DNA from 3 places in the Agarivorans aestuarii genome. Region 3 is predicted to be linked to each of the others. Evidence: predicted binding sites of a transcription regulator. Region 3 holds the regulator's gene; each other region holds the start of a gene.
The links. The regulator sigma-54, encoded in region 3, starts transcription at its own class of promoters, with help from an activator protein. The targets are predictions, from matches to a motif close to GTTGGCACGNNNNTNGNNT.

Region 1 (10,679 bases), 1.5 Mb from region 3:
GAGACGAGGATTACGATGAGGGCGAGTTTCATACTATATTCTTCCTTGAATGACTCTTTAATCTTAATTTTTACTATGCATTAGAGCAAGTTGCTATGTTGTTCGTGGTTATATGCACGCGACAGGATGTCGTTAATCTTATAAGGCCAATTATTTATGAGTTTTAATTACGAAGATGCTTTTTCTAGAAATATCGGTTGGGTAACGGAAGCTGAGCAGCTGATATTACGTGGCAAGCGAGTTGCCATGGCGGGCGCTGGCGGAGTTGGTAGTGAGCACATTGTTACTTTAGCTCGCTTGGGAGTTGGCAAGTTTCACATCTCTGATTTTGATGAATATGAGGTACATAACTTTAATCGTCAAGCTGGTGCGTTTATGTCTACGGTTGGCCAAGATAAAGTTAAGGTGATGGAAAACATTTGCTTAGACATAAACCCAGAAGCTGAAGTGAAGTCTTTCCCCGAAGGCATTTTTGAGCACAATGTTGATGAATTTCTTGAAGGCGTAGATGTTTACGTGGATAGCTTAGACTTTTTTGCCTTGTCTGCGCGAAAGCTGGTATTTCAAAAATGTTTAGAAAAAAAGATCCCTTTAGTAACCGCTGCACCTTTGGGGATGGGCTGTGCATTTTTGTGTTTTATGCCGAGTAGCATGAGTTACGAAGAGTATTTTCGATTTGAAGATGCCACTAGTGAGAATGAGCAATATATAAAGTTTTTAATTGGTTTATCGCCTGCTATGTTGCAGCGCCCCTACTTAGTTGATCCGAGTCGAGCTGACTTTCATGCTAAAAAGGGGCCGTCGATGCCTATGGCGGTGAAGATGTGTGGCGGAATAGCTGGAACCTATGTACTCAAGATTCTACTTAATCGTGGACCGCTAATTACTGCGCCTTATGGATTGCACTTCGACGCATACCGAAATCGTTTTAAGAAAACTTGGCGGCCAATGGGCAATCGCAACCCTTTGCAGCGTATGGTGTTTAAAATTGCTAAAAAAATCGTCTTGAAAGAAGACTCTTAAGCGCATTTTTATGTCAGTAAGTTTTACATCTCATAACTGCTACTCTTAAGGTTGATCGGTAAGTTGTTGTTTTTGTATGTTTTTTTATCTTGGCCCTAATTTTGCTTTGTAGTGATTCTTTATATCTAAACGCTATTACCAAATTGGATGGGTGACATGAACAAATTGAAACTTACTTGCTTGGCCGCAAGCCTAGGGTTTGCAAGTATTTCTGCTAACGCTGTACTAATCACTGAATGGGATTACTTAAACGAAGCTGGTTTTGATCAGTGGACTTCTGATGCTGGCTCGATTGACCCAACGGGGATTGATGCAACTGGTGAAACCCTTGATGATTTTGACCCACTTTTTGGTGGTGAGCTTCCTAAGTCTCTTGCTTGGGGTAGCCCGTATGCTGCTGTAAATCCAGATCGTAAGAAAAGTGCTCTGACCATTGAAGATTCAAAATCAGGCACGGTTACTACTAGTGTTGTAGATGGTGTTGGCGCATTGGCCTTTGCTGAAGGTACTGGCCTTACTCACGAAAACTGGGGTGTAACCGGTGATACACTAGTTGCTGCTACTTTGTTTGATGGTTTATTCCTCGCGCCTACAGCGCCTGTTGCATTTCCATTAGCTCCAGCGCCTGTACTTCAGTTCGGTGTTATTTTTGAAGAAACATTTAACACTCCAGCTAACAATGTTTGTAAGTACGAACCTACTCAATTAGTTGGTGATCCAGGCATTAACCAAGAAGGTTGTTCTGACTTGTTCACTATCGTGTTAGGCCCCGATGTTACTTATACTGAAGTAGGCGATGATATCTATCTTCAAAATAGTTTCATATTACCTATTCCGGGTTTCGATGATTATGTGTATACCTTAACTACACGTTTGCAGGGTTTGACTCTATTAGATAACCTAGACTGTGGTCCAAACGCTACATGTATTGGTTTCTTAACAGAAGAAAACCAGAAGAACGAATTAAAAGCTGCCTTTGCTATTTCTGCTGCTGAAGTAACAGAGCCGGCTACGTTGGCCATCTTCGGCCTAGGCTTGTTAGGTTTGGCTTCGGTTCGTCGCCGTTCGTAATCTACTTAGCTACCTTAATTACTGCTGCATGCAAGCAGCAGTAATTATTCCCCCCCCCTCTTTCTAAAAACTTTTCTTAAAGATCAACTCTTGAATAAACCTTTCTACTAATAATGTCTTAGCTCCAGCGATATTTATTACTATTGGCTAGTGTGTATATGGATAGGCTCATTTTAAGGGACCTAGTTATTTACAGAATAGCCGTTAGAGAGTAAATACTAAGGATCATTTAGTTTGGTTGATTTTGTCGTTTTTGGTGTCGGATATTTTTACATTCTATTTACACACATGAGTTGATTGTTTTTTAAGCTGTTGCTTTTTAATACTTTTTAAAGTTGGCACCTAGCTTGCTATGTTTAAACTGTGTTTCGAATCGTACTGACCAAATGGATGGGTGACATGAATAAACTAAAACTTACATGCTTGGCGGCTAGCTTAGGTTTTGCAAGTATCTCTGCTAACGCTGATCTTATCACTGATTGGGATTACTTAAACGATGCTGGTTTTGATCAGTGGACTTCAGACCCTAACTCGATTGACCCAACGGGCATTGATGCTTCGGGTGAAACTTTAGATGATTTCGATCCTTTATTCGGTGGCGAGCTTCCTAAGTCTCTTGCTTGGGGCAACCCATACAAAGCTGAAAATCCCGATGAAAAGAAAAGTGCTTTAAATATTGAAGATGCTAAAGCAGGCTCTGTTACAACTAGTGTTGTAGATGGTGTTGGCGCATTGGCCTTTTCAGAAGGTACTGGCCTTGTGCACGAAAACTGGGGTGTAACCGGCGATACTCTAGTTGCTGCTACCTTGTTTGATGGTTTGTTCCTTGCGCCTACAGCACCAGTTGTGTTCCCATTAGCTCCAGCACCAGTGCTTCAGTTCGGAGTTATTTTTGAAGAAACATTTAACACTCCAGCTGACAATATTTGTAAATATGCACCGGCTGAAGAAGTAGGTGCCCAAGGTATTAATGAAGAAGGGTGTGCTGATCTGTTCACTATCGTGTTAGGTCCAGACGTTTCCTACACTGAAGTAGGCAATGATATTTACCTACAAAACAGCTTCGTACTGCCAATTCCTGGTTACGATGACTATGTATACACCTTAACTACTCGTCTACAAGGCTTAGAAGTATTAGGTGATATTGATTGTGGACCAAACGCAACTTGTATTGGTTTCCTTACAGAAGAAGATAAAACTAACGAATTGAAAGCTGGTTTTGCTATCTCTGCTGCACAAGTATCAGAGCCAGGAACATTAGCTATCTTTGGGTTAGGTCTATTAGGTTTGGCAGCTGTTCGCCGTCGTGCTTAATGCTTAATTGCAAAGTCGCTAAGTTTTAGCATTTTACATCCAAAGCGCAGCCTAGTTCTGCGCTTTGTTTTTTCTGCAGCCTACCTTTTATAATTCTAAATTGTTTCTAAAATCTAAATGTAATATTTGGAAAGTTTGAAGCTTTGAGAGCGCTTTATGATCCGAAACAAAACCGTGAAAACCTTAGCAAGTGTTCCATACATCGGGGCAGTTGTAAGAGGGGGCATTTCGCTTTTGGTTAAGCGAGAAGCTAAGCTAATTGCTCAACATTTTGCAGAGTATCTTCGACCGGTGGTGGCATATAAAACCGATACCGTTGAAGAAGCGTTTAGAATTCGTCATGACGTATATTGTGAAGAACTCAATTTTGAGCCAGTCCGTGAAAATGGCATGGAGCAAGATGAGTTTGATGAATACTCACGCTTTTGTTTAATTGAGCACAAACCTAGTACCAATTACGCAGGCTGTGTGCGAATAGTCTCTCCCTCTACTAAAGATGAGCTATTGCCCATCGAGAAATTTTGTTCAAATGCCATTGAAGGTGCTAAATATCATCCTTCACAATTTGAACGAACTGAAATATGTGAAATATCGCGTTTAGCGGTTCGTCCACAGTTCCGGCGTCGTAAAGCCGATAACTTTGATGGCGCTGCCTCTGGTGCGATCAATGAACAAACATACTCTGAAGAAGAACTTCGTTGCTTTCCGTTTTTAGCAATTGGTTTGTATTTGTCTATTGCGTCTTTAGCGGTAAGAGCTGGAACTCATCATGCATTTGTGATGATGGAACCTCGCTTAGCTAGAAGTATGAGCTTTCTTGGTATTAAGTTTGAGCAACTTGGTCCGGCCATTGATTACCATGGCTTACGGGCTCCCTACTATATTAGTGCCGGAATGCTTACTCGTACCTTACCTGTCGGCTTTCAAACCTTAATGAATAACATTGACAAGGAAGTGGAGAAGGGGTGCTTGGCAGCGAGAAATAATGATGATAACGATGAATACATTAAAAAGATGTACTCACCGGACTTCTACAAAAATGACTCTCCGAACATATCGTTACGAGAGAGCCATAAGTGGTGTGAATCTAAGGGCTTATACTTGCCCCTATAAGGTTTTATTAGGCTATATAGATTAATTTAGCTGAGCTTCTAGTTCAGCTTTTTTATTGGCTAACTCTGGTTCAAGGTTTTTTATTTCACTGAGTAGCTGTTTAGCTTCCTTGCTTTGTTTGTTTGCAATGAGTGCTTCTACTAAGTGTAAACCTACCTCATTGCTTGCATCTTGTTTGTAACTATCCTCAAGCGCTTTAGTTGCTTCTACTATTTTCCCAGATTTAAGTAACATATAGCCGTAAGTGTCTTTTACCTGAGGTATATCCGGTTTTAACTCATGGGCTTTATTCGCATAGGTTAAGGCTACTTCAAACTCATTTAAGTCGTGGTAAACCCAGGCGAGGTTGTTCCAGGCAACAAAGTTATCTGGCTGGTCTTGAATGATTGCTTGGTACTCTTCAATAGCTTGTTGGGGGTTGGCTTTCATTTGCAGCTCTGCAAGTTGCAGTTGAAGAGGTTTTGCCGCTTCGCCATGAACATCGATAGCTTGTCTAATGAAAGCAACGGCTTGCTCGATTTTATCTGCTTCTTTGTATGATTTGATTAACAGGTTGGCTGTTTGGGTACTTGGATAAGCTTCATATAGTTTATTGAAAGTATCCGTTGCTGCAGGCCAGTTTTCTTGAACTAAATAAATGTAACCTTGCTGCTGTAAAACTGCAGGTGTATTCATTTGATTGGCATCGAGGCTGTTTAGCGCATCTTGGCTAGCGGTTGTGTCGCCTGCCTTGAGTTGCAATACCGAATGAACAAACAATAGGCGTTGGTTATTTTTATAAAGTTTTACAGCCCTATTACTTAGCGCTACCGCTTCTTTTAGCTTACCTGAAGACTCTAAGATGTTGATGTTCTTAACATACGCCGGTAGCGAGAGAGGAGAGTTTTCTAGCCAAGCTTGGTAACTCAAAATAGCCTTCTCTTGGTTTCCTGTTTCTAGGTACAAATCGCCAATCAATTGCCAAACTCTGTCTTCGCGGGTTAAAGCATCAATTTGCTCAAAAGATTCAATGGCTTTAGGAAATTCTCGGGTAAATAGATAGTATCGGCCTAACTGTTCTTTCAATAACGAAGACTCTGGCGCTTCAACAGCTTGTTTATCTAAAAGAGTTTTTACTTCTTGGGTTTTATCTATCTGCGATGCGTGGCTCATTAGAAACTCAAAAACACGCAGGTTTTCGGGCTGCTGAGTTTTAACCTCGTAGGTTATCTCATAGGCCTTTTCTACTTCGCCTTTTTGCACGTAAACCGATGAGCTAAATAGTTTTGCTGCTAGGTCATCAGGTTGGTCTTTTAATATTGATTGATAAGCCGCGAGTGCTTCGTCGTAGCGCTCTTGCTGTTCTAGAATGGCACCTTTAAATAGTTTCACACTTTGATCCTCTGGGTGAGCATCAATCCAACTATTCAGAGACTTTAGCACTTCTTCAGCTTTTCCTTGGCGGAAGTAATGGGTTTGTAAACCTAAAAATGCTTGAGCGTGATTCGGGTCTTCGGCTAGCACCTCTTCGAGTATGCCAATTCCATCTAAATCATTTTGTTTAAGCTTAAGTAAACCAAGTTTGGCCTTTTCTGATAAGCCTCCTGAACTTGCGGCTTTTTCGGCAATTTGTACTGCTTCTTCGGTGCGGCCTAAACGGTTGAGCTGCATGCTCACTGTGCTTAAGAAGTCGCTGTCTTGGCCCTCAGCAACCGATGCTTGGTTAAGCTGATTGAAGGCGTTGTCTAATTGGCCAATCCTAAATTGAGTGGTTACGTATAAACGTTGTGCCAGGGCATTTTGTGGATCTTTAGTAATCACTCGCTCTAGTTGAGTTAAAGCTTGTTCGTACTTTTGTAGTTTGTAGGCAGAAATACCGGCAACAATTTGGGTAGCAGTGTTATGAGAACCACTTTGCAAAGCTTTAGTTGAGAACGAAAATGCCTTTTCAAAATCTTCATCTTGAAAACGTACATAAGCTTTAAGCTGATTGCTCAGCATGTGGTTTGGTGCAATTTTCAAAATATTGTCTAAATATTTTTCAGCTTCGCTAAATTGCTTGTTTTTCACTAGGGCCTGTGCCAAATACAAGGTGAACTGGGCTGCATCAGGGGCCAGCTCTACCGCTTTGCTGTATGACTCAACCGCGACGTCAGAGTCATTAGACATAGACGCAAGGTGACCTTTCAACAACCATACGTCAGTATTGTCTGGTACTTCTTGGCTTAACTGTTCTAATGTTTCGTTTGCTGCTCCAAACTGTTGATCCGCTGCAGAGATACTGGCCTTCATCATGCGCGAGTAGGTACCTTCAAAGCCAAGTTCTTGGGCCTGATTTAAGGTGGTTTTAGCCGGATCAAACTGACCATTTCTAAATAGCGATAGGGCGTGAATTGCGAGTAATTCAGTTTCTAACTCTGCCTCAAAGGGTCTATTTTGAGTTATCAAATCGCCTATTTTTTCCGGCTCATTTTGATTTAAATAGGTTCTAGTTAATAGGGGAATGAGTTGCTGTTTTTCGGCGTTTAAATCTAAGGCTCTTAGTAGCTCTTTTTCTGCTGCCGGGTAGTTACCACGTTCTAGGTAAATTTCACCTAGATTTAAGCGCGCCTGTGCTAGTGAAGCATCTTTTTTTATGGCATTTTTTAGTTCGATGATTGCAGCGTTCTGATCATTTTTTGCTAAGTACTCGGTAGCCTTAGATAAATGCTGTTCTGCGGTGTCCCCACCGCAGGCAGTTAATGCGATGGTTAAGGCACTAACTGCCAGAATTTTCTTCATTCCAAACCTATGATTACTCATATTATTCCCTGTTTGTTGGATTGATAAATCACATTAAAATAATACAGCTTAATTACCGCTATGTCTTACTTTGTAGTGTGTTTTGTTTTTATGTGGATTTTGACCCTTACTTTCTGTTCCAATATGCGGTTTAATTAGCATTAGAAAACTGTTTTCAAATTTAAATGGATGTATACATGGACGTGAGTATTGCCGTAATTGGTTTAGGTTATGTTGGACTGCCGTTGGCTGTAGAGTTTGCAAAAAAACGCAGTGTGGTTGGTTTTGATATTAATCAAGGACGAGTGACCGAGCTTCAACAAGGTGAAGACCTTACCCAAGAGGTTAGCAAGCAAGAGCTACAAGATGTTGCTGGCAATATGTCTTACAGCTGTAACATTGAAGACTTAGCAAAATGTAACGTGTTCATTGTGACTGTTCCTACTCCAATTACTGAGCATAAACAGCCTGATCTAACACCTTTGGTACGCGCTAGCGAAACAGTTGCCAAAGTACTTAAACCTAATGACATCGTTATTTACGAATCAACAGTGTATCCAGGTGCTACTGAAGAGCAATGTGTTCCTGTTTTAGAAAAGAACTCAGGGCTTACCTTTAATAGTGATTTTTACGTTGGTTACAGCCCTGAACGTATCAATCCAGGTGACAAGACTCACCGCGTTTCTACGATTAAAAAAATCACTTCTGGCTCAACCCCTGAAATCGCCACTATCGTTGATGATCTTTATGCTGAAATTGTGGTGGTGGGTACTCACAAAGCTAGCAGCATTAAAGTGGCCGAAGCGGCTAAGGTGATTGAGAACACTCAGCGTGATGTAAATATCGCGCTTATCAATGAATTAGCGCTTATCTTTAATCGCCTAGATATTGATACTGAAGCCGTATTAGAAGCTGCTGGTACTAAGTGGAACTTTTTGCCATTCCGTCCAGGCTTAGTAGGTGGTCACTGTATTGGTGTAGACCCTTATTACTTAACTCATAAAGCTGAGTCTATTGGTTACCGCCCAGAAGTAATTCTTGCAGGCCGAAGAATTAACGACAACATGGGTCGTTATGTTGTTTCACAGTGTATAAAGTCAATGGTGAAACGCAATATCTCGGTTGTTGAAAGTAAGATTTTGATTTTAGGTTTAACCTTTAAAGAAAACTGCCCTGATATCCGAAATACCAAAGTTATCGATATTGTTCATGAGTTTGCTGATTACGGTGTTCAAGTAGACACTTACGACCCCTGGGCAGACAAAGAAGAATGTCATGAAGAGTACGGTATTGATTTAGTAGAAAGCCCACAGGCCGGTAATTACGACGCAATCATTTTAGCCGTTGCTCACCAGCAGTTTAAAGATATGTCAGTAGAACAAATACGTGCCTTTGGTAAAACAGACCACGTACTTTACGACCTTAAATATCTATTGCCGGTTGGCGCTAGCGATCTTCGTTTGTAATGGGGACTGATATCGTGCAGCGTTTTCAACAAGTTTGTGAGCAACTTAAAGCCGAACCTAAAGTTTGGGCAATTACCGGTGTTGCTGGTTTTATTGGCTCTAACTTATTAGAGGCCTTACTGAAGTTAAACCAGAAAGTAGTTGGCCTCGATAACTTTGCCACCGGACACCAGCATAATTTAGACGAAGTAAAAGGTTTGGTAAGTGAGCAGCAATGGCAGCAATTTCGCTTTGTAGAAGGCGACATTCGAGACCAAGCAACTTGTCAGGAGTTTTTATCTGGTGCTGATTTTGTGTTGCACCAAGCTGCCCTTGGCTCGGTGCCTCGCTCGATAAATGACCCTATTACCACCAATGAAGTAAACATTTCTGGTTACTTGAATATGTTGCAGGCTGCTAAAGAGCAACAGGTATCTGCCTTTGTTTATGCTGCGTCTAGTTCAACCTATGGCGATCACCCAGATTTACCTAAAGTAGAAGATAAAATTGGCAATCCGTTATCGCCTTATGCTGTGACCAAGTATGTTAACGAGCTATACAGTTCGGTATTTCAACGTACTTATAACTTCCCATCTATCGGCTTACGCTACTTTAATGTATTTGGCCCACGCCAAGATCCTAATGGCGCATATGCGGCGGTTATTCCTAAGTGGACCGCAGCACTGATTGATGAAGAGCCGGTATTTATTAACGGCGATGGCGAAACCAGCAGAGATTTTTGCTTTATTGACAATGTCGTGCAAATGAATATTTTAGCTGCAACTGCCGGTTTAGAAAGCAGCGAAGTATTCAATGTAGCCCTGAATGACCAAACCAGCTTAACTCAGCTCTATGACTTACTGTGTGAAAACCTATCTAAGTACGGGGTTGTACGCTCTGCCAAGCCAGAGTATCGCGATTTTCGGGCTGGTGATGTACGCCACTCACGCGCTGACATTAGTAAGGCTGAGCAATTGTTGGGTTATGCGCCAGAGTTCACTATTGGTCAGGGCTTAGCTATCGCCATGCCTTGGTACATTGAGCAATCTAAAGCGAACTAAAGCAGCAGATTGACAGCGCTGAAGATCTTTTTAAGGAAGAAAAGGTTAAGCTTTGGAAACCAGCAGTAGTTTATCTGCTGGTTTTCCTTATTTTGAGTCGTTTACTGGGATTGTTTAGCGTATCCAAATGAGCAGTGTTGAAGCTTTAGATTGGCGAGAAATTCGTTCACTAGACCAACTTTTTGCTTTAGAAGAGCAATGGCGAGTGCTGGGAAAAGCATGCCAAGCAGAGTTGTTTAACTGCCCTAATTGGCTAGCTCTCTGGAGTAAGCAGTTTTGGGATGAACATTGTGAGCTTTATTGCATGGCTGGATTTGCTAATGAAAAACTAGTGGTTTTAGCCCCTTTTTATACCCGGCGCAGCGCAAAGTTCTTGGGGATAAAACAGCTGTTTTTGCTCGGCCAAGGTGAGCCAGAACAAGCAGAGGTAGCCTCTGAATATCCGGATGTATTGGTGATTAATGATTATCTGGATGAAGCGTCCAAGACCTTGGCCCTGTGGCTAACTAAACTTAAGTTTGATGTGTTTGCTGCCCGCGCTGTAATCGAGCAGAGTATTTTACATAGGCTCGTTATGCGCTTGCCTCATGCTCAGTCAGTTCAAGCTTGCCGTTATTCTTTAAAGCCAGACCAGTGGTCGATAAAGCAGCTTAGTCGCAATGCTCGCTCACAGTGGCGCAGAGCTGAAAAAGCTTTAGTGGCAAAAGGGGCCGAATTTAAGTGGTTAACACAATCTGAAATTGAGCAGTATTGGCCGCATATGGTGGAGTTTCATCAAGCTAGGTGGCAGAGCAAGGGCAAACTAGGAGCCTTTGCTGAGCAAAGCTTTATGCAGTTTCATCAGCAGTTCCGCCAGCAGCATCCAAATTCAGTAGCTATGAGCGGTGTATTT
Region 2 (10,679 bases), 1.8 Mb from region 3:
ATGTTAGCCATATTGGCATTAGACACCTCACCGTAATAGTGCTCATGCAATTCAGGATGCGATACGCTAAAACTAAAGTTTAAGTTAGCTTGCTCCGCTTTTTCAGCATTCAGTTTCACCGCGACAAAATCGAGGAACATTCCGGTTGGCGTATTGGCAATTACGTCGGCAGATGCAAGTTTAATTGATGGCTGGATTGCCCCGGTGCGCAGTTCAACAGCGCCTTGCAAATAAGAGTTACGCCAAGCCATGGTTTCTGATTGATAACCTTGCTGCTCAAAACTGTCTGCTAGGGCAAAACGGTAATCTATATTGTTTGGGTCACACTGTACCAAATCGTTGAACAACTGAGCCGCTTGTTGATAATTCCCCTTTTCAAAATGCCCCTTACCTGCATGGTACAAAACATCAGCTCCTGCAGCTTCCACATATACACAAGACTTATCTTTAGTTTTCAGTGGATTAGTATTTACAGGATTCAGGTCATGGTAACCCAAATATAGGTTCACAACGGCTCGTGCATTGTGGCTATAAGAGCCATGGTAGCCATTGGTATGCCAAGTATCTTTTTGTACTTGCGGTACAATTTTCTCGATTTCACGGCCAACATCATGAATGGTGACACCGTGATTAGCTAAACGCATTGACTGGTTGTGAATAAAGCCATAATTATCTCTTTGTAAGGTCATGTACTCAGAGATTTCATTTTGCTCGGTATTGGCTTCATTCCAAACAGGTGCAGAGTGGGCCGCATGAATGTTATCCACTAAACCACTATCAACAAAGCGCAACTTCAATTCGGTCAGATACTTAGTCCAAACCAGCGAGTCGCGTACTTTTGCACCGCGGAAGGTGTAGATATTATGCATGCCGTCATAGGTTAATTCAGCGGTGTTCAATGAGCGGTACTTAGGAACATAAAGCACCATTTCTGCAGGCGCTTCTGCTCCAGGCATATTAATGGCAAGGAAAGAAAGGCCATCAATTACTAACTCTTTTTCACGAGATTGAATTTCATGAGTAGGTGCCACTAAGGTCACCTCGCCACGAGAAACCCCTAGGCCAAGGGCGTTATCTACAATGCCCTTGGTATTGTTATCTAAGGTAGTACCGTATTGATAATTGGCTCGACGCCCCATTGCTGTTCCAGCAATTACATTTTCGTCGGCAAGTTCTTTGATGAAGTCTTTAGGTGCGTAAATGGGGGCATTTTCAAGCATATCCCCTGAATCCAAAATACCACGTGAGCCGCCAAAATGATCAGCATGCATATGTGAGTAAATCATCCCAGTAATGGTATGAGTACCATTTATTGTAGGTAGATGTAGTTTGGCAAATTCCCAGGATGCAGCCGCTGCTTCACGCGACAACAATGGGTCGTGAATAACATAGCCGTTATCGGTGCGATAAATGGTCATATTAGAGAGATCGGCCCCACGGATCTGATATACACCATCGGTCACCTGATACAAACCACCAGCGGCATAGTTAAGCATACCTTGACGCCAAATAGAGGGATTGACCGTTTCTGGCAATTGCTCAGGGCTCATGCTCTGCATATAGCTAAAACGTTGCTTCAGTTCACCCGCTTGATGGCTGCCAAATTCTGCAATAAGACCCCGCTGGGTACGTATAAATGCGCTGTTGTCTGCCCACGGTAATTGCTTAGCAAGCTCAGCATTAGCCTGTTTAGTATGCTCTGAGGCAGGTTTACCTTGGTAGTTTTCTAAGCTGGCATAATCTGCAGATACACCAAAGGAAACCATTAAAGCCAAGGTTAAGGTAGAAGGTACAAAACGAATATTCATGAGCTATTTCTCTATCTATTGTCTTTATATGCCCTAAATTTAATTGATTGACACATACCAATACATAGATGAGTATTTATTTAATACATTTCGTTTTGTGATGTTTAAATGGCTAGGCTATGAACAAATCAATCGACCTAAATCTACTAAAAGTGTTTATAGCGGTATATCGCCATCGCTCAATTACTGTTGCAGCGGAGGCCATGCATCTAACCCAGCCCGGCGTGAGTGGCATTCTAAAGAGGCTTCAAGAGCAACTCGGAGTTAAACTGTTTACTCGAGACGGCAGGGGTATAGCGCCCACTCATCACGCGCGCGAGTTAGCGAGGAAAATTGAACCCGCACTCAGTCAGATTCACAATGCATTGGAAAGCCTAGAAGCATTTAATACACAAACTTACCGCAAGTTTGTGGTACATGCACCAGAGCCTTTAATGCTAACCCTGCTGCCCAAATTAGAGCAAGACGACACTCTAGGTAACATAGAAATTGAGTTGCACCCCACCCTTTATAACATCGAGCAGCAGCTTAGCCTTTTAAACCAACAACAAGCCGATCTGGTGATTGAATTCGCCCACCATTCCGCAGCATCTTTCTTTTCGGAAACACTGTTTAGTGACCAAATCTGCGTTATTGCGCGTAAAAAACACCCCCGCATTAAGGGCTCAATAAGCGTCGACAACTATTACCAAGAAAAACACATCACACTAAAACTAAGACGGGAAGATACCTATCTTGCAGATTACTTTACCGAAGAACTTCTAGCAGAGCGCAAAGTGGCCGCAGAATGTGACTCAATGATGGTCCAAATGTCTATGGTAGCCAACTCTGATTGCCTTGCCGTGGTCTCTAAAGCACTCGCCGAACAATTTGCCATGAGCCTAGGTCTACAGATCCTTTCTTCCCCTTTTACAGCCATTCCAATCACCTACCGCTTAATGGTTCATAACCGAGAAAAAAGTAGCCCCGCTAACCAATGGCTAAGGGAAAAGTTAAAACAGTGCTTCCAATAAGCGAGTAGTTCATTCTTTAATTGTTTCCTCGTCAGCTTTCTTTACAAACAGCATTTAATATCAATTAGATCAATAAAAAAGGTCAAGCTAGCTATAGAGTTGCGAGTTTGGTACAGTAATTGCCTGTAACTGGTCGAACCATTTATACCAAGGAAGATTGTTTTGAAACTCAAAGATGTACTGTTTACCGTTGTAGGCTTACTGGCCTCTTTTGCAAGCCACGCCAGCATTATCACTTTTGATGAGCTGAGCAACGGTGAAATTGTTAATGGCCAATACCAGCTAAGCCATGGCGTTAGCATTGATGCTACCAACGTACGCGTGGGCCAAAACAACCTAGCCGTCGCCTTTGATACCAGCTTGATTAATACGCAAGACCCCGACCTTGAATCACCCTTTAGTAACATTAATCAGCCAAACCTTGGTGTTTCTAACCCAGGTAATGTGTTGATCATCCATGAGAATCCAAGTTCTTGTGATGGCCTTATCTGTAATAACCCTGATGATGAAGGACGTCGCCCAGCCGGTTACTTCACCATTAACTTCTCTAGCGCAGTGTATTTAGAAAGCATCGACTTCTTCGATATCGAATTAGCAGAAAATGGCTATACACCACAAAATGCCATTCACTTGTTTGATGCACAAAACAACGAAATTTTCCCAACTGATTTCTACACTCCGCATACCGGCGGTGACAATACTTGGGATCGTTTGAACTTCGAGGTGGCCGAAGTAGCCTCAATGCGTATTCATCTAAACGGTTCTGGCGCTATCGATAACATTCGCTTCTCGGTTCCTGAGCCTGGCAGCATCGCCCTATTTGCCCTCGCCTGTTTTGGCTTAGTAGCAAGACGCTTTAAATAAAACCAAAAACGCCGCTTACTCTAAGCGGCGTTTTTAGTTAAACCTCATTCATTCGGCTTAAGCCAAGCCAACTTATGCACTAAGTAAAAACTGCCCACCACATATAAGCCCACCAAGCTTAACTGAAAGATCCGAGCGTAAAACTTAGCGCTAGCCAAACCACCATCACTGCCAATAGTGCTGCCTAATATGATGATATAGGCCGATAAACCCGCTGCTACTATCGCGCCTTTAGGGTGCAGGTAAATAGCTTGAGCGATCAGCATAAAACTAAGGGTGATTAGCAGCGCCATAAAACTAAACTGCGGTGCAGCAACTAATAAATTAAATACCAGAACAGCAATTAACCCACCTACAATGTTGGTGAAAATAATTCCTATACTGGCTTTTGCGCCTTTAGTTAACTCGGGGTTTTGCGCCAAAATTGCCACAAAAATAACCACCAGCAAATCACTGAGTTTATCGAAAGCAAAAAAGTAAATAATAAGCGGCAATATAACAATGGTGCTCACCATGGCTTGGCGAGTGGCATCTTGATGATTTAAGCACTGCGCCTGCGGCTTTTCGGCGGCTTGGTGAAAATCGTCATTAACCGGAACCAGCCAATGCACAAAGGCCACGACCAGCAAGGCCAATACAAAGGCCAGCATAAAGTCGACCACGAAGCCAGAGGCTGCCGCCCTGCTAGTACTGGCTAACATCGGTAAGGCAATCAGTGCCACCAACAGAAATAGCACCACCAATTCATTTAAGCCGGTACTGGCGCGGTAAAAGACAAAAAACAAACACCAAGCCAGAATAATAAACAGCAACATGGGATAGGGCTGGGCAATAAGCACCACCCCAAGCCCCACTAAAAAGCAGCTCAATACCGCCAAAGCTAGCGTTTTAACCAGCGCTAAATTTAGTGGTGGCTTGCCTGGCAATAACAACTGAGCGGTAAAAATGGCAGTAACAAAAGACATACTCCACTCTAAGCTCACTGCTAGTACTAGTACCAAGGCACTAACTACACTAAAGCGCAACATATGCGCTTTTAGAGAATTAGCATGCGCCGAAGTTAAAGCCTTAGTAGACATAGGAGAACCAGCTCTTCACCCTTAAGGCCAGCTTAGCCAAGGCTTTCATTATGAAGGTGCCTTCGGTGTATACGGTAACATCAGCTTGAGCGCCGATTCGGCGTAACCCTTGGGCCGAGTCGTCAGAGAACTTGATAATAACCGGAAAACGCTGTGGATCGCGCAGCCAACCAGCAGTTTTGGGAATACTAGGAAGAGCACCTAAATTATTTGATTGCCCGTAGTTCACCGCAAAACCAATCGATACCACTTCACCCTGATAGATTTTGCCCGGGGCAATATCAAGGGCAATTTCTACCGGATCACCGGCTTGAATATTGGCAATATTGTTTTCGCGCATGTAGGCCTCAATCCACACCTCTTTGGTGGTGACAAAAGTCATCAGCGGTTGGCCTTTATTAGCATAATAACCGGCTTCAAGTTGTAAGTTAGTCACACCTCCCTCAGAAGGCGCAACAATTACGGTTTTAGATAAATCTAAACGGGCTTTGCCCAACTTGGCTAAAGCCGATTGCAGTTTTGGGTTATCTTCGCCACTTACCCCAAGGTTTTGTTTAGCTTGCTCCAACTCTGCAGTGGCCTTAGCTACTGAAGCCTTAGCTTTGGCCACATCGCTGCGCGCTCTATCAATGTTTTGCTGCGGCACTACATTTTGGTCTTCTACGGCAAACAAACGATTGGCGTCGGTAAGAATCGCTTGATAAGAGGTGGAAGCCTCTAACAGACGAGCTTGCGCGGCAGAAACACCCGCAGTTCCTGCGCCAATTTCTTGCCCGGCTAACTCTAATGCAGCTTCGGCTTGCGTGACCGCCAGTACGTATTCTTCTTCGGCTACCTTGGCCAAAGGTTGGCCTTTTTCAACTAACTGGTTGTTCGTAACATTCACTTCAACCAGCTTGCCCGATACCGAGGCGGCAATCGGCACCACAAAACCAAATACTCGAGCATTGTCGGTATTGGGCGTCACTCTATCGCCCACGACATAAATGATAAAAACCAAAACACACAGGGCAAATACCAACAACGAACTTTTACGTAAAGGGTTGCTTGGCGCAGCTTCTGAGGCTTCATTATGTTCAGACATCGTGTTTCTCTTACTTCCGTGTTTATTTTACTTAAGGCTAATTTTTGTTTTGCTACTTATTCGTTAGCATCTGCCTGCTCTTGAGAATTTAGCTCTAACCATGCTACTAACAAGCGGTAACTAACTGCTAGAACTACTGCTCCTAAGAACAACCCCACAAAGCCAGACATTAACATTCCCCCTAAAGAACCTAACAAAATCACCAGCATTGGCACATCTACGCCGCGCCCAAGCAATAAAGGTTTGAGCACATTTTCACTAAAGCCCGCTAGTATGCTCCATACAGCAAAAATCCCTGCCACCACCGTAGACTCGTGGTTAAAGACATAAATAACTACCGGCAATACCACTAAAAAAGGCGGTAATTGGGCAATGGCTAAAATCAGTACCAATACCGACCATACAGCCGCCCCCGGTACGCCTACGGCAAAAAAGCCGATTGATAGTAAAGTAGCTTGAATAACCGCAACACCAAGCACGCCTTTTGCCACACTTTGAATGGTATTGCTGGCTAAGTTGGTAAGGTAGCCACCGTGATTACCAGCTAAAGCGTGCGCCAGAGCTTGAACGCCGAGTACCACTTTTTCACCGTTAGCCATAAATACCCCAGCAATAATTACCGAGAAGCAAAACATCAACAAGCCGCCAATTAATCCACCCGCAAAGCCAATGACTTTTCCAGCAACGTTACCAACTTGAGCCGCGTACGAGCCCAAGTAACGCTGCATATCGCTAGCCGCCAAGGACCACTGCGCATGCACTTTTTCACCAATTAGCGGCCAAGATTTGATTGAATTTGAAGGAGGAGGAATTTCAAAGGTGCCCTGCTGAACTTGCTTACCTACAGCAGCTAAACTGTCGATTGCTGCGGTAGTGACCTTAACTCCAGGTACCAAAATTATGGCTAAAAACACCAGCACAATAATGGTGGCTGCTACGCCACCTTTACCCACCACATTTTTGAGTTTTAAATACAGAGGGTTAAGCGCTACAGCCAAGATCATCGCCCAAATAACCGGGGTAATAAAGGGCCGCACAATGTCGATACACCATGCGGCTAACAAAAATAGTAAACCTATTTTTATGGCGGCTTCCATTGCACCGCGCTCAAAGGTTTTTTGATTCAACATATCCATGTTCTCTAGGTTATTAAAATGAACTGAAGTTGCTACCCTGCCACTTCAGTGATGCTAAATAGTATAGAGAATAAGCCAAGTAATTGTTTAGTTTATTAAAAACAATCTATAGATAATTTTGCTAATTTAAGCGCCTGCTTGTTGCACAGTTTTGCCACTAAACTAGTGCCTATTGACCTTTGGTGTTGATGTTTTGTTTGCTTATCCGAATCCTCCGAGCAGCATCAGCAAAGATAAGCAGACACTCGTATTTCCTTTATTTAAAACTGCAAGCTTTGCTCCTCTCCCACATAAACTAGAGTTTGTCGCTGAATATCAAAAGCGCTAATTAAGTGAACATTAAAGGTACGTTGCTGCAACATACCAGCAAAACTGCCGCGGCGTTTGGCAATATGTAAACAGCGTTTACTGTTATCCCATTCAAACACAATTTCGCTATAGGCCCCTTGCTCATAGCGATAACTGTCCCCCTCATCTTCATACAAGCAAAAGTGGCCATCCTCACCCGCGTATACTTCAATAGTAAGCGGGTCGCTCGGTAATTCATCGTGATACTGCACCTCAGGGCCATGTGGAATAATGGCTCCGGCTTTTACCAATAAAGGCATAATGTCGATAGGCGTGCTCATGGCAAGGGTTTGCCCGCCTTGATAACAGTGCTTATTCCAATAGTTATACCAGGCGACGCCTGCTGGCAGAACCACCTCTCGCTCTGGGGTAAATAGCTGCAATTTTTGATGCTTAATACCTGAGTGTGCCCAACTTAAACTGCACTTAGATGAGCCCTGCCAATGGGCATATTCCACCACCAAATCATATTGCTGATTTGCCCGCAGCTGGCAACTAGCTTTGTGATTAAGCTGCGCCTGCGGCTGCCAGCTGTCGATAAGCAGTTCGCCATCAAGATAAAAACGCACCCCATCGTTAGCATGAATCAGCCAGTTGTACTCGCCATCGACCGGCGCGGCGAGCAGCCCTTGCCAACGTACGCTATAACCACTTAATGGCAAACCCGCTGGCGGGCCACCTGCCCAGTTGCCATCGATGCTTTCAACCACTTGCGTAGCTACCAGCTGTCTGAATTGATCATCAGAAAAGTGTTGCTCGCTAATGCCTTGCAAGCCTTCCGCCGTGTGCAAATGCTCTGGAGCAATCAACTGTTGCTGCAAACTTTGTTGATGGAACATAGCTTGGGTAACTGGGCACACCATCAAGCTGTCGCCAAACATAAACTGGTCACTAATGTTATGCAGCTGTGTTTGTTGCCTAAAATCAAAGGCCAGCAAACGCATCATGGTGCCGCCATGCTCTGTAATATTCCAAGCTTGTGAATAGATATAAGGCAATAGGCGATAACGTAATTTGTTGAACTTTAACAAGGCGTCAAAGGCCCAATCTCCCGGCTCTCCAAACTGATAGATTTCGCGCGGGGTATTGGCGCCGTGAGAGCGAAATAGCGGACAAAAAGCCCCATATTGGAACCAGCGAACATAAAGCTCTTTGTAGGCATCATCGTCTACACCTTCGGGAAAGTTCGCACCAAAACCACTGGTAAAAAATCCACCAATGTCGGTAGTCCAATAAGGTAAACCCGCGGCACACAAGTTTAAACCTGCTGGAATTTGCTGACGCAATACTTGCCAAGTGGAACTAATGTCTCCCGACCAACAGGCCGCGGCATAACGCTGCTGCCCTAAATAACTAGAACGACTGAGAGTGAATACTCGCTTATCTTCACCGCCTTGCGCAATCTGCTGTCGCTGCGCCTCATACACACCACGGGTAGTCATCAATGAATATCCGTTAAGCACCTGCTTCCAAGAACCCAGCTCGGTATCACGTTGTTGATAACAAAAGTCCACCCCATCTTTAGGGTTCTGGGTTGAGATAAACTCAGGCTCGGTGCCATCCATCCACAGCGCATCTACTCCCAGATCCATTAATCCAGCTTTAACGTGTTGCCAGTAAATATCACGAGCGCCTTGGCTATAAGCATCGTAAATATGACCATCGGCCCAATGTTCAGTTTCGAATAAATAGCCATTTTCTAACAAGGCCTTAAACACTGGGCTGCCCTTGCCAACAATTGGCCAAATCGACACCATAAGTTTGAAGTGCATATCATGAAGTTGAGCAATAGTTGTGGCAGCATCACCAAACACTTGCGCGTCGAACTGCATTGCGCTCCAGCCCATATCTCCCCAGTATTTCCAATCTTGTACGATGTTATCGATGGGAATTTTTTTATCGCGGTAAGTTTTAGCAGTGGCAACTAGCTCGGCGGCATTTACGTAACGCTCTTTGCTTTGCCAGTAACCATAAGCCCAACGGCCAAACAGCGGCGCAGCCCCAGTAAGCTTTCGATAATGTTGAATAATTTGATCAAACTCGGGGCCATAAATAACGTAAAACTCTATGCACTCTCCAGCCGCAGAGCTAAAACTAAAGCCCTCTCCTTGGCTAGTAAACTGGGTAAAAGCAAGTTGGTTCCATAACACCGCATAACCTTTGGTAGATAGTAGCAAAGGGGCTGCTATACCTTTATTAGATTGGCAAATCTCGCGGCGTTGATCTTGGTAATTAAAGATCCCATCAGGATATTGGCCAAGGCCATAAAAAGCCTGCTCGCCTTGACTAATAAAGTGCTGGCTTGCTGCCTTATCATCGCTTTGTCGGGTGAAAGCTGTTTCCCCTAAACGCAGTAGCTCGCCTTCGGCATTGCTAAAACTAAGGCCGTTTTCGCTAAGCGCTATACTAAGTCGCTCACTACGTAACTGGCTGGCTGAACTATGCAGCGCCTTAATCGTTGGCTGCGGCAATACCACCAACTCACTAAGAGCATTTGCCTCTTTTAGCTGTTCGGCCGTTAAAGCAATCTTCACTTTAACGGTACTTGAATTAATAAAGCCTAGCTCAGCAAGGCCTTTAGTGAGTTTGCCATCTTGCAGAAAAGAGAAGGGAAATAAGTGTGACGACATCCAATAATCCAGGGGCAACTAGCGATGAACTTAAGTGTAAATCACCGGCTAAGATTTAACGGCTTACTAAAGCAGCAAATAAGCTTAGATAAGTAAATTTGCGGTATTGCGCACCATTAAGTTTCAATAAAAAACCTAATTCAGCCACTCGCGTGCTGATTCGGTAATTGCCACTACGGCTGGGTTGGCAATTCTACGCTCAGCGGTAATCGCAAAGAACTGTTCTCGCACATCTTGGGTACTACCAATTAGGCGAACGCCATATTGCTTTACCACTTCATCGGCAATGGCGGTCGGCACAATAAACGCGCCAACGCCCGCTTGACCAAAGGTTTTCATCAAAGCACTATCATCAAATTCCCCCATTATCAGGGGGTGAATATTTTGCTTATCAAACCACTGTAATAAGCGCACGTGCATAACATTAATTTCGCTAGGGATCAGCAACGGTGCGCCATCTAAACTTGTGGGGAAATTTTCTTGCAAAGGCCCAGCAATGTGTGGGCTAGCCACGAAGCTAACCCCACTCTCACCTAAGGCATGATTAAAACCACGCACGCCTAAACCAGGAGGCACTGGTCCATCCGCCAACACTAAATCCAAACGGTTTAGGGCTAGCTCTGCCAACAAACTCTCTAGAGTGTTTTCTTTGCACAACATACGTAAAGGCTCACCCATGTTGTAGGCCGGCTCTAACAAGCGATATGCAATGGTTTT
Region 3 (10,679 bases):
CGGCTTTGGCGCGGTGCGAGAGCTTTGTGATTTACTATTACAAGCCAAAGGCGAGTTGGATAATGCTCAAGGTATGAGCGTATGAATCGCCCCACTTGGTTTTTTGCTAGCCTATTTGTGCTGGCCTTGGTGCTGTGGCAACTCAGCCCCTCAGAAACAGAGCAGTTAAGTGCCAAGCGTGAAGCGAGCAAACCAAACTTTGTTGCAGAAAAACTCTACAGCGTAAGCTTTGGCGAGAACGGTAGCCCACGCTATCGTATCTACGCTGAGGAAATGGAGTTTTTTGAACAACTTAAGCACACTACTTTTGCTCAACCCAAGATCCTAGTGTACCCAGATCCTAGCCAACCTGTATGGCAAATTGTGGCCGATCACGCTACAGTACAGCAGCAGCAAAACGTCATTTTAAATGACAATGTAGTAATTAAAAATTTGAGTCGAGGCGAGTATGTTCGCGACTTAATAACCGAAAGATTGGAGATCGATCTGCAAACAGAAACCATGAGCAGCGATCAACCTGTTACCGTATATGGCCCTTCATACGAACTGTATGGGGTTGGCATGGACGGTGATTTAGCCAACGAAATAGTGACTTTATTAGATGATATCGAAGCGGTTTACCACAATCCACAAGAGTAAGTTAGCCCTTGCCGCTAGCTTGTTTATGCTTTCTTGGGGTTCACAAGCACTAGAAGACGACTTCAATAAACAAATTATTGTTGATGCTGACCGTCAACAGGTCAACATCAAAGAAAACCGAGTAACTTTTTATAATAATGTAGTGGTTACTCAAGGTTCGATAAAAATGCATGCCGAAGAACTGAGTGTTATTGGCAGTGAAGAAAAAGGTAGTGAAGTGATGATCGCCAAAGGCGAGCCTGCTACTTTTTATCAGTTACTTGATAGTGGCAAACCAATCGAAGCAGAGGCTAACGAAGTGCGTTACGACTTAAAAACCCAAACGCTAACACTCACTACCAATGCCCAACTCAAACAAGAAGAGAGCTTGGTAAAAGGTAACATGATCAAATACAGCATCAATAAACAAGAAATGGTGGCACAAGGTGACGAAAATAGCCGTGTAACCACCATTTTCCAGCCTCAGCAGCTTGAAGAGCTTACGCCCAAGGAAGACCAGCAATAATGAGTACCCTAATTGCTGAAAACTTAGCTAAGGCCTACAAAGGTCGCAAGGTAGTCAAAAACGTAAGTTTAAATGTAGAAACAGGCAAAATTGTCGGTTTACTGGGGCCAAATGGTGCCGGTAAAACCACCACTTTCTATATGGTGGTGGGTTTAGTGCCACGCGACCAGGGTCGAATTCTCATCGACGATGATGATATATCTAGCACAGCGATGCACACTCGCGCACGTAAAGGCATTGGCTACCTTCCACAGGAAGCCTCTATTTTCCGCCGTTTATCGGTTGAGAAGAACATCCTTGCGGTGTTAGAAACCCGTAAAGACTTAGATAAAGAGCAGCAGATAGGTGCACTAGATGACCTATTAGAAGAGTTTCATATTGGTCATATTCGTAAAAATCTCGGCATGAGCTTGTCGGGCGGTGAACGTCGAAGAGTCGAGATTGCCCGTGCGCTCGCGGCTGCGCCTAAGTTTATTTTGCTTGACGAACCCTTCGCTGGGGTAGATCCTATTTCTGTTATCGATATTAAAAAGATCATTGAACACCTACGTGATCGCGGTCTAGGTGTACTCATTACCGACCACAATGTTAGAGAAACTCTCGATGTTTGTGAGCATGCCTATATCGTTAGCCAAGGCGAATTGATAGCCTCAGGAAAACCAAAAGAAATTCTTGAAAACGAGCATGTGAAACGAGTTTATCTCGGTGAGCAATTCAAGCTATAGTTAAAGTAGTAAGTTTTCAAAAAGACAATAAGAAGAAGGAACAGCGGTAGTTAATGAAAGCATCTTTGCAGTTGCGTCTTGGTCAGCAGTTAACCATGACCCCCCAGTTACAACAGGCCATTCGCTTACTCCAGCTTTCAACGCTGGATTTGCAGCAAGAGATTCAAGAGGCTCTGGAAAGTAACCCTCTACTTGAGGCGGATGAGTCTCACGCGAGTGATGGTGACGCAACTGACGCGAAATCAGCCAATGAGAAATCTACCGAAGCTGAATCCACAGCGGATATAGACAATAGTCAAATTGAAGCTGGCGATGCCATTAACCAAGAAACCGTCTCCGATGACCTACCGGTTGATTCCACTTGGGATGATATCTACAGCGCCAGTTCAGCCCCAGCTAGCTCTTCTAGCGGCGCGGTGAGCGATGACAACGACATGGTGTTTCAAGGCGAAACTGTCGACTCACTACAAGACCACTTATTGTGGCAAATGCAACTCACGCCATTTAGTGAAGTGGACCAAGCCATTGCCTTAGCCATCATTGATGCTGTCGACGCATCAGGTTACCTCACTCAAGATTGTGAGCAACTACTCGAAGGCCTACGTTCAAGCGCCAATAACGACTTAGACGTAGAGCTAGATGAAGTAGAAGCGGTACTAAAACGCATTCAGCACTTTGACCCTGTTGGCATTGCCGCCCGCTCCCTGCAAGAATGCCTACTAATTCAACTAAGTCGCTTTGCCGAAGATACCCCATGGTTAGTTGAAGCCAAAGATGTAGTATCAAACCACATTGATGTTTTGGCCAATCGTGACTTTCGCTTACTGGCCCGTAAAACCAAGCTTAAAGAAGATCAATTGCGCGAAGTTATGCGCTTGATTCATACCTTAGAGCCGCGCCCAGGCAATGCAGTAGAGCCTAATCAAGCACAATATGTGATTCCCGATGTATCGGTAGTCAAGCGACAAGGCCGTTGGGTAGTTGAACTCAACCCAGATGCAATGCCTAAACTACGGGTAAACTCTCACTATGCTTCATTAAGTAAAACCTCTAATGCCACCGATACCCAGTTTATCCGTAGCCATTTACAAGAAGCCAAGTGGTTTATTAAAAGTATTGAAAGCCGTAACGAAACCCTACTAAAAGTATCCAACTGCATTGTTCACCACCAACAAGCATTTTTTGAATATGGCGAAGAAGCCATGAAACCAATGGTATTGAACGATGTTGCCGAAGCCGTAGAAATGCATGAATCGACCATTTCTCGGGTAACCACCCAAAAATTCATGCATACACCTCGCGGCATCTTCGAGCTTAAATATTTCTTTTCTAGCCATGTGGCTACCGATGGTGGTGGTGAATGCTCATCAACAGCCATTCGTGCATTAATTAAGAAACTGGTAGCTGCCGAAAATACCAGTAAACCACTTAGCGATAGCAAAATTGCTGATATTTTGGCAGATCAGGGGATCAAGGTGGCAAGACGTACGATTGCTAAATATCGTGAGTCTTTAGCAATTCCACCTTCTAACCAACGTAAGAGCCTTATCTAAGGCCAATAAAAGGGGAAGATATCTATGCAAATTAACCTTACTGGACACCACGTAGAAATAACTGAGTCTTTGAAAGAATATGTCCACACCAAGTTTGCCAAACTCACCCGACGATTCGATCAGATTAACAATGTTCACGTCATTTTAAACGTAGAAAAACTGAACCAAATTGCTGAAGCAACATTGCACCTTAACGGCGGCGAATTATTTGCAACCTCTGAGCATTCTGACATGTATGCCGCCATCGACAGTCTGATTGACAAGCTTGACCGCCAAGTCATCAAACATAAAGAAAAACTCAACAAACGTTAATCACCCCAATGCAACTAAATAAAGTACTTAGCTTGAACTGCACTCTCAGTGCAGTTCAATGCTCTTCAAAAAAGCGCGCCCTAGAAATAGTCAGCGAATTGGCTGCTAAACAGCTTGATACCACCACCCAATGCATTTTCGAAAGCTTGTTAAGTCGAGAAAAAATGGGCAGTACTGGTATTGGCCAAGGCATCGCTATTCCTCACGGTCGTATCGATAACCAACATCAAGCCACTGCGGTTTTCTTACGCTGCGATCCACCCATTTCTTTCGATGCTATTGATAATAAACCAGTAGATTTGGTTTTTGCGCTACTGGTTCCCGAAGATCAATGTAAGCAGCATCTTAATACTCTTGCTCAAGTAGCTGAAAAACTTAACGATAAGCAGGTATGTAAACAACTTCGTTGCGCACAAAGTGATGACGAATTGTACGACATCATGGTAGCCTAATACTCTAATCAGCCTTAGGGATTATCATGGAACTGATCATCGTTAGTGGGCGCTCGGGTTCAGGAAAAACCGTCGCCTTAAGAGTATTAGAAGATCTTGGCTACTACTGCGTCGATAATTTGCCAGTAGTACTATGGCAATCGCTCATCGATAACTTAACAAAGACCTATAGCAAAGTTGCTATTAGTATCGATATTCGTAACCTCCCTGATGAACTTTCTCCAGTTGGGCAGCTCATTCGAGATGCCAGTCCCGATGTGAACTTACTGAGCATCTTTTTGGATGCAAAAGACGAAGCGCTGATCCGCCGTTACAGTGAAACACGCCGAGTTCACCCACTTAGTCGAAGCGACTTATCCTTAGCTGAAGCTATAGAATCAGAGACCGAGCTATTAGCGCCTATTTCTAGAAATGCAGATTTACGCATCGATACCTCACGTTTATCGGTGCACGAGCTAAGTGGCTTGATTCGCTCGCGGGTTACCGGCGATCAGCAACAACAGTTGATTTTGGTCTTTGAGTCTTTTGGCTTTAAGAATGGCGTGCCTAACGATGCCGACTACATGTTTGATGCGCGTTTTTTGCCTAACCCCCATTGGCAAGAGGAATTGCGCCCACTTACTGGCTTAGACAAAGCAGTGCAAGAGTATTTGTCTGCGCAGCCTTTAGTTAATCAATATGTCGAGCAAATCAGTCAACTATTAGAATCTTGGTTGCCCCATTTGGAAGCCAATAACCGCGCCTACTTAACCATTGCCATTGGCTGTACTGGCGGGCAGCATCGTTCGGTGTATGTCGCTGAGCAACTGGCTAGCCATTTTAGCTCTCAACGTAAGGTTCAGCGACGCCATCGCACCTTGGAGCATCGCCTTGAAGCTCACTAGACAAGTTATTGTAAAGAACAAGCTAGGCTTGCACGCTCGCCCGGCTACAAAGTTAGTTGAACTGGCGCAACAGTTTGACGCTGAACTCACCATCATTGATGGCGAGAAAACCGCTTCTGCGGCCAGCGTGATGGGCCTGCTAGTATTAGCCAGCGCTCAAGGGAGCACCTTAACCATTGAGTCGGAAGGAGCCGACGCAGAGGCTGCATTAGATGCGGTACAAGCTTTGGTGGAAGCCAACTTCAACGAAGAATAAATCAATACGCAACAAAGCCGAGCTACAATTAGCGAGCGGTACATGCCAACAAAATAATAGGGATCGCTTATGCCAGAAGAGATGGAGTTAAACCCTAATCAGCACAAACGCTTACAGGAGCTAAATCAAGCTCTAGAGAGTGGAATGTTCGTGCATGTTAGGCGCATGCTTCATCAAATGCCTCCCTGTGACGTGGCGCTATTGCTTGAATCCAGTCCACCAGCAGGGCGTAAAGTACTTTGGCAACTTACCGATCCAGAACAGCAAGGTGAAATCCTCGAAGAGCTCAATGAAGATGTGATGGAGGGAGTACTTCAGTTAATGGCACCAGAAACCTTGGCGGCAGCAACAGAAGGCATGGACACCGACGACATCGCTTACGTACTGCGAAGCCTGCCCGACAGTGTTTACCAAGAAGTACTTGAGCAAATGGATGGCCAAGACCGGCATCGGGTAGAAGCCGCTCTGGCTTACCCAGAAGACACTGCCGGCAGTATCATGAATACTGATACCATTACTTTACGCGCTGATGTAAGCATAGATGTGGTATTACGCTATTTACGCTTGCGTGGTGAACTCCCCGAAGCTACCGATGCTCTGTATGTCGTCGATGAAGATGACCTGCTGCTCGGCGATATTCCTTTATCTACCCTGCTTACGGTAAACCCTAATGTAAACGTGCGCGAAGTGATGGACGGCAATGCCGAAACCATTCATGTAGCAATGGATGAAAATGACGTTGCCGCATTATTTGAGCGACATGACTGGATCTCTGCGCCAGTAGTGGATGAACAAGGCCGACTATTAGGGCGAATAACCATCGATGATGTAGTAGATATCATTCGAGAGAATGCTGAACACAGCATGATGGGTATGGCCGGCATGGACGACGATGAAGATACCTTTGCACCGGTAGTAAAAAGTACCCAACGCCGCACTTTTTGGCTGGCGGTCAATCTGTGTGCGGCATTGGTCGCAGCATCCATCAGCAATATGTTTGAAGCGACCCTTGAGCAATTAGCCACTTTAGCGATTTTAATGACCATTGTACCGAGCATGGGCGGCATTGCCGGCAATCAAACCTTAGCGTTGGTGATTCGAGGCTTAGCCGTAGGGCATATTGGTGAAGGTAACTCGCGCTGGCTAATTGGTAAAGAAGCCGCTATTGGCATGCTCAATGGGGTTATTTGGGCAACGGTAATAGCCTTGGTCGTCACCCTGTGGAAAGGCGATTGGACCCTAGGTGTGATAATCGCTGGCGCGATGTTTATTAACATGTCCTTAGCGGGTTTAGCTGGGGTAACCATTCCGCTACTCATGAAGAAATTCAAGATAGACCCCGCGCTAGCTGGCGGTATGGCTCTGACAACAGTGACCGACGTTATGGGTTTATTTTCGTTCCTAGGCATGGCGACGCTTGTGCTTGCCTAAGGTTTCGGTCTCTATTTTAAATTGAGCGTATAAAACTTAGCCCGAGACCTTGCTCGGGCTATAGGTTGAACAGCTAAGGCCTTAGCTGCCGGCAACTTTCATCGATGAGATAAGCACCGAGCCCGATTGAATCGCACTTTCTTTATCAAAATCGTCAGCAATTGCCACAATATTGCTAAACATCTCTTGTAAGGAACTAGCCACGGTAATTTCGTGCACCGGGAAGGCAATTTCACCATTTTCTACCCAGTAACCAGCTGCGCCACGAGAGTAATCACCGGTAACTGTATTTACCCCTTGTCCCATCATTTCTGTCACTAACAAGCCAGTGCCCATTTGCTTGAGTAGCTCTGCGCGACTTATTCCACTGTGCTTAACCTTCCAATTATGGATACCACCTGCGTGACCGGTACTTTGCATACCTAACTTACGGGCCGAATAACTGGTCAGTAAATAAGTCTCTAACTTACCATCAGCGATAATATGTTTAGCGGTTGGTGCAACTCCTTCACTATCAAATGGGGTGCTCGACAGGCCTTTCTTTATAAACGGGTCTTCGTAAATCGACAACCAACTTGGAAACAATTGCTTGCCTAAGCTATCTAACAAAAACGATGAGCGGCGGTACAAGTTGCCACCACTAATAGCCCCGACTAAATGACCAAACAGCCCACTGGCCACATCTTGGTCAAATACCACCGGTACTTCACAGGTAGATATCTTCTGGCTGTTTAAACGCCCTAAAGTCTTTTGCTGCGCCTTGGTAGCTATGGTTTCAATATTGTCTAGGTCGGCGAAGTCACGTGCCACGCTATAGGCATAGTCACGTTGCATCTCTTTTTCACCGGCAATTAGCATGCAACTAATGCTGTGACGACTAGTTGGATAACCGGCAACAAAACCATGACTATTACCATAAACCTTTACACCGTAATGGCTGTTTATATTGGCACCGTCACTGGCTTTGATTTGTGGGTTACGCAAAGCAATGTCTTCACACTGCTTGGCCACATCGATAAAGTAATCCGGCTCTAATGGATGAGGATGAAATAGCTCTAGATCAGGAATGTCACTAGCTAAAAGCGCTTTATCTGCGATGCCTGCCGCAGAGTCCTTAGAAGTATATTGAGAAATATCGTAGGCGGCTTTAACTGCGTTTTTAATCGCTTCAGGGCTTAAATCAGAGGTAGAAGCACTGCCCTTACAATTAGCTGAGTAAACTGCGATGCCTAAGGCGCCATCGTGATTAAACTCCAGAGTCTCAACCTGTTGGTCACGGGTTGCTACACAAATCCCGGTTTGCTTTGAAATCGACACTTCAGACTCATCAGCACCAAATTGTTTGGCTTGCTCTAAGGCGAATTCCACCGCCTGCTTCAATTGACTTAACTCTTGGCTAACTTGTTTTTCAGGGCTCATTGTTATTCTTCATCTCCATGCATGGCACTAGCATAACAAAACTCATCGAGCGACCATATGCAAGAACTGGTAAGATATGAAAAAAAGTACTACGAGAGTTAAAAATGAAGAATCAGCAGCCCTATGAAGATGATGACGATTGGATCAGCAAGTCTGAAATCAAACGTGAAGCAGATCGGCTGAAAAAAATTGGTGCGGATTTAGTAGGCTTAACTAACCCACAATTAGCCACTATCGAAATGAGCCCAACCTTGCGTGAAGCAATTGCTTTAGCTAAACGCTTAAAAGACAAACGTGAAGCTGCTCGTCGCCATATGAACTATATTGGCAAAGTAATGCGCACCGAGGATGAAGAAGCGATTAACGCCGGTCTAGATAAAATTCGCAACAAGCATATTTATCAAGCTCAAGCACAATTAGCTTTAGAAAAGCAACGTGATTTATTAGTTGCCGAAGGTGACGATGCGATTAATCAAGTGCTTGAGCAGAATACTAAATTAGAACGTCAGAAATTACGTCAATTAGTTCGCCAAGCAAAAAAAGAAGCGGCTCAAGACAAACCAGCCAAAGCTCACCAAGAGTTGGCTAAGTACTTAAAAGAAAACGCTTAATACTTAAAGATCAAAAAAGGGGCCTAGGCCCCTTTTGTTTTGCGCATGAACCATCCTAAATAAGGTTTATGCAGTGCCTCCCACCGTTAACTCATCGAGTTTAACACTAGGCTGGCCAACCCCAACCGGAACGCTTTGGCCTTCTTTACCACACACCCCAACGCCTTGATCAAGTGCTAGGTCGTTACCCACCATAGACACCTGTTGCATTGCTTCTGGGCCACTACCAATCAAAGTAGCACCTTTAATGGGGGCGGTAATTTTACCGTCTTCGATTAGATAAGCCTCTGAGGCAGAAAACACAAACTTACCCGAAGTAATGTCTACCTGCCCACCGCCAAAGTTAGGCGCATAAATACCTTGTTTTACTGAAGCAATAAGCTCTTCAGGCTCACTTTCTCCCGGCAACATATAGGTATTGGTCATACGTGGTAATGGTAAGTGTGCATAAGACTCACGACGACCATTACCGGTTGAACGAGTATTCATCAACTGGGCATTATGCTTATCTTGCATATAGCCAGTCAAAATACCCTTCTCTATCAATACATTGTATTGGCCAGGAGTACCTTCATCATCGATATTCACAGAGCCGCGACGCTGTCCTAAGGTGCCATCATCAACAATAGTACAAAGACTAGATGCCACTTGTTTACCCATGCAGCCACTAAAGGCTGAAGAGCCCTTACGGTTAAAGTCACCTTCCAAGCCATGGCCGACTGCTTCATGCAACAATACGCCTGGCCATCCCGCGCCTAGTACTACAGGCATTAAACCTGCGGGAGCATCTACCGCTTCCAAATTAACCAAGGCTTGGCGAACCGCCTCATCAACAAAACCCATGGCTCGCTCACGGCCATTAACGTCTTCTAAAAAGTAACTGTAATTACGACGTCCTCCGCCACCGGCAGAACCTCGCTCTCGGCGTTGGTTACGCTCAACCAATACACTACAGTTAAACCGAATTAAGGGGCGAATATCCGCCGCTAAGGTACCATCACTGGCGGCAACTAATACTTCTTCATATACGCCACTTAAGCTCACAATCACTTGAGTAACGGCAGGATCTAAGCTGCGCGCATATTTGTCAGCCCGCTCTAACAAGGCAATTTTTTGCTGATTAGACAAGCTAACTAAGGGGTTATCGGCTTGATAAAACTGTTCGGCTGTTACTTTACTAAAAGGCTTAATACGGGCATTAACACCCTTTGGACTGATGCCTCGAGCCGCTTGGCAAGTTTGTAACAAGGCGCTGTTGTTAATCACATCGGAATAGGCAAAGCCGGTTTGTTCGCCGCTTATCGCGCGAACCCCTACACCTTGCTCAATGTTATAGCTGCCTTCTTTTACAATACCGTCTTCCAATACCCACGATTCGTGGCGGCTATGTTGGAAGAACAGATCTGCATAATCAATTTGGTGTTTTGCCACTTCGGTCAGCGCCATGCTTAGCTCTTGTTCGCCGATGCCTCCCGGCACCAGTAATGACTGACTGACTTTTTCAAACGACATAGTGTTTATTCTCTCCACCCTAGTTGTAATTGACCATGCAACGGCACGGGCATCCGGTCCCTAACTTGCTGTAATAGCTGCGGATTAAAATCGGCTCTTGCTGGCACAATTCCGCTTGGCTGTAGATCTAAACAACGCCCCCAGGGATCAACAATCATTGAATGTCCCCAAGTTTGGCGTTGATTTGTATGTGTTCCTGTTTGATTGGCGGCCACTAAATAGAGTTGATTTTCTATGGCTCTGGCTTGCAGTAACGCTTGCCAGTGGGCTTCCCCAGTTAATGCAGTAAATGCAGCAGGAAGTAATACAATATCACAGCCCTGTTGGCGCAGCAGCTGAAATAAGTAAGGAAAACGTAAATCAAAACAAATCGCCATTCC

Region 1: a site for sigma-54 is predicted at 2,429-2,447, ahead of K5609_RS18455 (THxN family PEP-CTERM protein). Genes of this name have one in related genera too.
Region 2: a site for sigma-54 is predicted at 2,928-2,946, ahead of K5609_RS16965 (PEP-CTERM sorting domain-containing protein). Genes of this name have one in related genera too.

What each region holds. Positions count from the first base shown of each region.
Region 1 is NZ_AP023033.1:3,977,760-3,988,438, reverse strand. Features, by position in the region: gene K5609_RS18470 (S1 family peptidase) at 1-32, opposite strand, end outside; gene K5609_RS18465 (ThiF family adenylyltransferase) at 157-1,023, shown strand; gene K5609_RS18460 (THxN family PEP-CTERM protein) at 1,180-2,094, shown strand; gene K5609_RS18455 (THxN family PEP-CTERM protein) at 2,494-3,408, shown strand; gene K5609_RS18450 (PEP-CTERM/exosortase system-associated acyltransferase) at 3,565-4,521, shown strand; gene prsT (XrtA/PEP-CTERM system TPR-repeat protein PrsT) at 4,543-7,302, opposite strand; gene tviB (Vi polysaccharide biosynthesis UDP-N-acetylglucosamine C-6 dehydrogenase TviB) at 7,479-8,747, shown strand; gene K5609_RS18435 (SDR family oxidoreductase) at 8,762-9,787, shown strand; gene K5609_RS18430 (GNAT family N-acetyltransferase) at 9,915-10,679, shown strand, end outside.
Region 2 is NZ_AP023033.1:3,634,653-3,645,331, forward strand. Features, by position in the region: gene K5609_RS16955 (alkyl/aryl-sulfatase) at 1-1,808, opposite strand, end outside; gene K5609_RS16960 (LysR family transcriptional regulator) at 1,928-2,821, shown strand; gene K5609_RS16965 (PEP-CTERM sorting domain-containing protein) at 2,984-3,685, shown strand; gene K5609_RS16970 (DUF2955 domain-containing protein) at 3,730-4,764, opposite strand; gene K5609_RS16975 (HlyD family secretion protein) at 4,754-5,848, opposite strand; gene K5609_RS16980 (AI-2E family transporter) at 5,905-6,978, opposite strand; gene K5609_RS16985 (TIM-barrel domain-containing protein) at 7,245-9,962, opposite strand; gene nhaR (transcriptional activator NhaR) at 10,098-10,679, opposite strand, start outside.
Region 3 is NZ_AP023033.1:745,901-756,579, reverse strand. Features, by position in the region: gene kdsC (3-deoxy-manno-octulosonate-8-phosphatase KdsC) at 1-85, shown strand, start outside; gene lptC (LPS export ABC transporter periplasmic protein LptC) at 82-639, shown strand; gene lptA (lipopolysaccharide transport periplasmic protein LptA) at 665-1,144, shown strand; gene lptB (LPS export ABC transporter ATP-binding protein) at 1,144-1,869, shown strand; gene K5609_RS03525 (RNA polymerase factor sigma-54) at 1,923-3,422, shown strand; gene hpf (ribosome hibernation promoting factor) at 3,447-3,734, shown strand; gene ptsN (PTS IIA-like nitrogen regulatory protein PtsN) at 3,743-4,186, shown strand; gene rapZ (RNase adapter RapZ) at 4,213-5,070, shown strand; gene K5609_RS03505 (HPr family phosphocarrier protein) at 5,057-5,326, shown strand; gene mgtE (magnesium transporter) at 5,396-6,757, shown strand; gene pmbA (metalloprotease PmbA) at 6,839-8,176, opposite strand; gene yjgA (ribosome biogenesis factor YjgA) at 8,281-8,787, shown strand; gene tldD (metalloprotease TldD) at 8,854-10,299, opposite strand; gene K5609_RS03480 (carbon-nitrogen hydrolase family protein) at 10,305-10,679, opposite strand, start outside.